2 regions of the Deinococcus misasensis DSM 22328 genome follow, and region 2 is predicted to be linked to the other one. Evidence: a T-box and tRNA genes for the amino acid it is inferred to sense, from the RefSeq annotation. Region 2 holds a T-box; the other holds one or more tRNA genes.
What was found. A T-box is a leader RNA that pairs with one kind of tRNA and senses whether it is charged. The one in region 2 lies ahead of Q371_RS16170 (valine--tRNA ligase), so its partner is inferred to be a tRNA-Val.
Positions count from the first base shown of each region.

Region 1: it encodes a tRNA-Val, which carries the amino acid that the T-box ahead of Q371_RS16170 (valine--tRNA ligase) is inferred to sense. The anticodon was not compared.

Region 1 is NZ_JQKG01000013.1:23,007-26,414, reverse strand. Features, by position in the region: gene Q371_RS10055 (LptA/OstA family protein) at 1-234, shown strand, start outside; gene Q371_RS10050 (LptA/OstA family protein) at 288-1,082, shown strand; gene Q371_RS10045 (hypothetical protein) at 1,180-1,758, opposite strand; tRNA gene Q371_RS10040 (tRNA-Val) at 2,110-2,184, opposite strand; gene Q371_RS10035 (metal ABC transporter ATP-binding protein) at 2,324-3,058, shown strand; gene Q371_RS10030 (metal ABC transporter permease) at 3,058-3,408, shown strand, end outside.
Region 2 is NZ_JQKG01000029.1:22,329-25,736, reverse strand. Features, by position in the region: gene Q371_RS16180 (HAD family hydrolase) at 272-979, shown strand; gene Q371_RS16175 (DUF6636 domain-containing protein) at 983-1,375, shown strand; T-box leader at 1,435-1,689, shown strand; gene Q371_RS16170 (valine--tRNA ligase) at 1,747-3,408, shown strand, end outside.

The sequences.
Region 1 (3,408 bases), on a different contig from region 2:
CTGCTGGTCAAAGGCAACGTGAAACTCGTGGACGGTGACATCACCACCACCGGAACCACCGTTTATTACGACGACAAAGCCAACCGCGCAATTGTGCTGGGTGCTCCCGCCAAGAGCTACAATGCCAAAACCAAAGCCACCATCTCTGGGGGCACCCTTGAACAGAACACCGACAAGAACACCGTGCGTCTGTTCAAAGGCAAAGTCGAATTCTCCGAAGCCCAGTTCAAGTAAGGCATCTCGCTTTCTTGAAGTTTGAAAATGCCGAGCATGGAAGGTGAATGTCAATGAAACCCATCCAGCGCATCACCTCCCTGCTTCTGTTTGCCGTCGGTGCCATGGTCCTCGCTCAGGAAGAGGACACAGCACCGACGTTTTCTCTGGAGCGCAACGACAAACTGATTGTGATGAGCAAACGAGGCCCCGACGACTCGGGCCTTGCCCTGTTCTGCAATCCCGATGAGACCACCCGAGGCATCTTCTTTGACCCTTCTGAAGCGTCGGTGCTCACCACCATTGACGACAACCAGATCAAAGCCCCTCTGGCCGTCATGGACAAAAAAGAAGGCGGAGACGGACACCTCGAAATGTCCGGTGGTGCAGCCTCCCTCGAAGAAGAAGACGACTTTGGGTGCCCCAAGCTCACGCCCAAAGCGGAAGCTGGAGCCATCAAAGTCACCAAAGGCAAAACCCTCCTCTCGGGCAGCAAACTGGTCTACGACGAGAAAGACGGACAGGCCAAAGTCGAAGGCCCCATCACATTCGAGCGGGAACAGAAAGACGGCAAACTGACCGGAAGCAGCCAGACTCTGGTGGTGGATGTGGACAAGAACACCACCGTCATGAAGGGCAGCGTGAAGCTGAACAGCGGAGACCGGGTCAGTTCTGCGGAAGAGGTGGAGTACAGCGAGAAGGACAATGTGGCGATCTTGCGTGGGACGGCACAGAATCCTGCGAAATCCACCAAAGGCAAAGAGGAATTGACCGCCGAGGTGATCCGCTACAACCTTGAAACCAACGATGTGGTGGCGACCACAGCCAACAACTCCATCAAAGGCAAATTCGAGGACGAAGACAAGTAAGACTGCCTGTGCTTTCATCAAATTTGAGCGATGGATGGCGTCACATCAAAGAAACCCTCTGGTTGATCCAGAGGGTTTCTTGATACAGGTGGCCCATTCAGCAGCGAACACTCCAGAAACCTTTGTTTTCGATGGTGGGTCGTTTCACATTCCAGGATTTGCCAGGAATGTTGAACCTGCCAATGAACACCCCTCCATACGTTCCAATCAAGCCTTCCTCGTAGAAGTCTGCAGAATAATCTCCTCTTGTGTTGTCATAATTCATCACCACCCGGTACTCTGCACAGGTGTAGGGGTTCAAATTGATGCTTGCACCAACCTGGGTGTTCCAGGTATAAGAACCTTGCAAAGTCACTCCTGCACTGGCCACAGGTGCTGTGTACTCGGCATTGACCGTGACTGTGATTGTCCCTCCAGTGGAACGGGTCACAGAGAAGTTGCAAGGCACAGCCGTGCGACAACTGAATTTTTCGCGGTAAACCACTTCTGATGAAGCATTGACCCCCAATTTGCGTGCAGAAATGCTGTTGTTGCGGAAATCATCGCATTGGCCATTTCCATTCATGTCATAACAAGCTTGTGGTTTGATGGATTCGGTGGGGGTGACGTTCACAGAGTCTGTTCCAGTCAGCTTGATGGTGTGGGTCTGCACTTGCAAAGGTGTACCTTCTGTCACAGATGCATCCTGGCTTTCAAGGACAGGAGTTTGAGCACAGGAAGCCAACAAAAGAAGCAGGGCAAAAACTGGGGTTTTGTTCATGTTTTTTCCTTTCAAAGGGCCAGAGCAATTCCAACATCTGGCCCTGACTGCAATGTAAGGTTTGTCTACTTTCTGATTGTGATTGATTGGAAAGTTCAGATTGTCGAACACACCTTCCATCAAAACATCAACTCAGGTGCAATTTCAGAAAAGGTTTTTCCAGATCTTCACTCCTGCTCAAAAAGTGCATCGCTGCATGATGGCTGTCAAAGCAAATCCCCCCAGAGCATTCTGAGGGGATTTGTTGTGTTTGGCACGCTTTTGATTTGGTGGGCAGTGAGGGATTTGAACCCCCGACCCTCCGCTTGTAAGGCGGACGCTCTACCGCTGAGCTAACTACCCTTGCCGTAAGCTCAAACATCTTATTAAAGGTTCCAGAGTTCGTCAAGACCTGCACCTCTTTCCTGCTCCCAGAAACTTAATGATAAATGTCTATCAATACCTTTCTTGCCAGAGCCAATCGGAGTACACTGAACTCTTGATGCAGGAGATGGCCATAGAAACACAGGGACTGCGGGTCCGTTTTGGGGACTTCGTGGCTCTGGACAACCTCAGCCTTCAGGTGCCCACAGGGGCTTTTCTGGCGGTGGTGGGACCCAACGGCGCAGGCAAAAGCACCTTCATGAAAACCCTATTGGGTCTGGTGACCCCAGAGGCCGGCGAGGTGAAAGTGCTGGGCAAAAAACCCGGCAGTTCGCCCACACAAATCGGCTATGTGCCGCAAATCAAAACCTTTGACCGCTCTTTTCCAGCGGTGGCCATTGAACTGGTGCTCTCTGGGGTGCGCAGGGCGTGGCCGGGACCCCTGCGGGCGTCTGAACGCAAACTGGCCACCCAAGCTTTGGAGCGTGTCGGTGCAGACCGTCTGGCTGAGCGTCCTCTGGGCAGGCTTTCTGGAGGAGAACTCCAGAGGGTCTATCTGGCCCGCGCTCTGGTGCGTAAACCTTCTTTAATTCTGCTGGACGAACCCGCCACTGGAATTGATGCTCTGGGCGAAAAGGACATGTACCACATGCTGGAAGCCTACCGCAAGGAAAGCGGAGCCACCATCGCCATGATCACCCACGACTTTGATGTGGCCCGTTACCACGCCTCTTATGTGATTGTGCTGAACCGCACCCTGTACGGTTGTGGTCATCCCTCCACAGCCCTGTGCGAAGATTGCCTGTCCAGAGCATACGGTCACGGCAGCCACCACCACAAAAGGACCCTCTGATGGAAATCGTGCAGGATTTTCTGACCCTCCCCTTTTTGCAACGGGCCCTGATGGCCGGAATCATCATCGGTTTGATGTGCGGCTACTACGGGGTCTTCATTGTCCAGAGGGGCCTCAGTTTTCTGGGCGACGGTCTGGCCCATGCTGCTTTTGGGGGGGTGTCTCTGGGCTTGTTGCTTGGCTGGACACCGCTCTGGGTGGCTTTGCCTTTCACGGTGCTGGTCAGTCTGGGCATCACCTACCTCCGTGAAAAAACCGAACTGCAAGGTGACACAGCAATCGGAATCTTCTTCGCTGTGTCGGTGGCTCTGGGTGTGCTATTTTTGGGGCTGAAGAAGGAGTACACCGCA
Region 2 (3,408 bases):
CAGCATTGGACGGATGATCAGGTGACTTTCAGTCTTCTTTGTGCAGCATCTGTCGTTCTTTGATGATGCTCAGGACGGAAGAAACGAGAATCACCAGCAGGGGACCTGCAAATGCACCACCAACAATCAAGAGAAGAGAATCCATGATTTCAGGTTAAAGGCCACAGCTTAAACCCTGCTGTGGATGCCTTGAGCAAATTGTTGCAGACCTGACCATCAGGATGTCTCAACAAACCCACAGGAAGGGTCTTCAACTGTGATGAAGTGAGGCATGTTGCACACTGTTTTCTTTGACATTGATGACACCCTTTTCGACCACTTCAACAGCATGGAAGCTGCTTTTGCCCATGTGTACCACCGCACACCAGAGTTTCATGGAGTCCCCATGGATCACCTGAAGAAACGCCACAAATCCATTCTGGAGGAGGTCCATGACCGTTATGTGGTTCCCAACCTCCTCAATTTGCATGAGGCCCGCAAGAAGCGTTTTGAATTGCTTCTGGAAGAATGTGGAACAGTCAATGACACAGTGGCGGAACGCCTGAAAGACGAATATCGGCAGGCTTTTTTGGAGTCTCGGATGCTGCTGGAAGGCACCCATGACTTGCTGACCAAGCTGCATGGCAAGGTGCAAATCGGGGTGATTTCCAACAACTCGCTGGAAGAACAAACCGAGAAACTGCAAACCCTTGGCATCCACCACTTCATTGATGTGTGGGTGCTCTCCGATGAATTTGGTTTTGGCAAACCCGACCCGAGGATCTACCAGATTGCGCTGGAACGGGCCAACTGTTTGCCCCATCAGGCCCTGATGATCGGGGATGACCATGCCAAGGATGTCGAAGCTGCCCAAAAAGCTGGGATTGCAGCCGTCTGGCTCAACCGTTTTGGTCACGTTGCCCCTGTCAGTGACGTGCGTCAGGTGCGTGGGCTTCATGAACTGTATGCTCTGGAAGAACTACAACCCTTCTTGAGGTGACCCATGAAATTCCTGATGGCATTGTTGATCGGCACAGGTGGACTGGCTCTGGCCCAGAGCTTTGAAGGGTTCCAGACCCCATCCAAAAACATCCACTGCATGCTGTATGAAAACGAGTTGCGTTGTGATCTTTTGCAAAACACAGCTCCCATTCCGCCCAGACCTCAGAATTGCGATCTGGATTGGGGAAACGCTTTTGCCATGGCTTCTGTTGGAAAGTCCATGCGGATTTGCCATGGAGACACTGCTCTGAACCCCAATTATCCGGTGTTGCAATACGGACAGGTCTGGAAAAAGGCTGGATTCACCTGTACGTCCCTGACCTCGGGTTTGAAGTGCGTGAACAAAAACAAGAAAGGCTGGCTGCTTTCCAGAGGCAAGCAAAGTTTGTTCTGAAAGGTTTGCCTGAATAAGCCAACCTCTTGATGTGCCCTGCACCCCTTTTTGCTATACTCAAAAACGCCTTGATGGGGAAGAGTACCCGAGAGGTGGCGCTCAACAGAGAGACCCCGGAAGCTGAAAAGGGGTTGGGAGGCCACTCGGGGAAGGTCGCCCCGGAGCATGCAGAAGAACGTGCCAGTTTGCGGTTTGAAATGGCACCAGTAGACCTGCACGGGTCAGCCCGAGACAGCTTTGTTCAAGTGCCTTGCCGTTGGCAGGGAATTGCGGTGGTACCGCGGGAATGTGTCTTTTCACGTCTCGTCCGCTTGTCGGATGAGGCGTTTTTTTTGGTTTCAGATGTTGTGGTTTCACATCAAGGAGGTCTTATGAAGGAACTGTCCAAAGCTTACGAACCCCAGGCCATCGAGCCCAGATGGGTCAAGAAATGGGGCGACGAACCCTTCCGCGCCGATGCCACCAGCGGAAAACCCCCGTTCACCATTGTGATTCCTCCACCCAACGTCACCGGAAACCTGCACCTCGGGCATGCGCTGGACAACACCCTGATTGACACCCTGATCCGTTACAAGCGCATGGCAGGTTATGAAGCCCTGTTCCTTCCCGGAACCGATCACGCAGGCATTTCCACCCAGTGGGTGGTCACCAAGCAACTGGCTGCTGAAGGCATCAACCGTTTTGACCTCGGACGTGAGAAGTTCCTTGAAAAAGTCTGGGACTGGAAGGCACAGTCTGGTGGGCAAATCGTCAACCAGCTCAAAACCCTCGGGGTGTCCTGTGATTGGACCCGAGAGCGTTTCACCATGGATGAAGGCCTTTCCAGAGCCGTGCGCCAGCAGTTCATTCAGCTTTTCCACGAAGGTCTGGCTTACAGGGGCGAACGGATTGTCAACTGGGATCCCGTTGGGCAAACCACCCTTTCTGACCTCGAAGTGAAACGCGAAGTCAAAAAAGGCAAGATGTACACCCTGTCCTACAAGCTTCAGGACAGCACTCTGGCCCCCAGCAACGGGGAAGCCGGAGAAATCCGTATCGCTACGGTGCGTCCCGAGACCATCTTTGCGGATCAGGCCATCGCCGTGCACCCTGAAGACGAGCGCTTCCAGCACCTGATCGGTCAGAAAGCCCGCATTCCCCTGACCGACCGCTACATCCCCATCATTGCCGATGAAGCCGTGGAGCGGGATTTCGGGGTGGGAGCCCTGAAAATCACCCCAGCCCACGACCCCACCGACTTTGAAATTGGCGAGCGTCACAACCTTGCCCGTCCCAGCGTGATCGACTGGAACGGCAACCTGACCAGTGACCTTGTCCCAGAGGCTTACCGGAATATGGAGCGCTTCGCAGCCCGCAAAGCCGTGGTCAAAGACCTCACCGAAAATGGCGACCTCCTCGAAGAGAAAGACCATGAAACCGCTCTGGGCATTGCAGAGCGCACAGGTGTGGCCGTTGAGCCGATGATCTCCAAGCAGTGGTTTGTGCGCATGGAAAGCATGGCCCAGTCTGTGCTGGAGGGCCTCGATAAGGGAGAAATCACCCTTTACCCTGAGCGCTACACCAAAGTGAACCGCGACTGGCTGGAAAACATCCGCGACTGGTGCATTTCCCGTCAACTCTGGTGGGGCCACCAGATTCCCGTCTGGTACGACGATCAGGGAAACATCTATGTTCCTGATGCTGAAAACCCCGACCTTGACTGCGATCAGGACCCCCGTTACAGCCACCTCAACCTGAAACGCGATCCTGACGTGTTTGACACGTGGTTCAGCAGCAACCTGTGGCCCTTCTCGACCCTCGGGTGGCCGGACACCGCAGACGAGGACTTCCAGAAGTTCTACCCCACCCAGGTCCTCGTGACCGGTTACGACATCCTGTTCTTCTGGGTGGCCCGCATGCAAATGGCCGGATACAAATTCACCGGCAAAGCACCCTTCAGCAAGGTGCTGCTGCACGGCCTGTACCTCGATTCCAAAGGCCAGAAGATGTCCAAATCCAAAGGCAACGGCATTGACCCTCTGGAACTGTTCAGC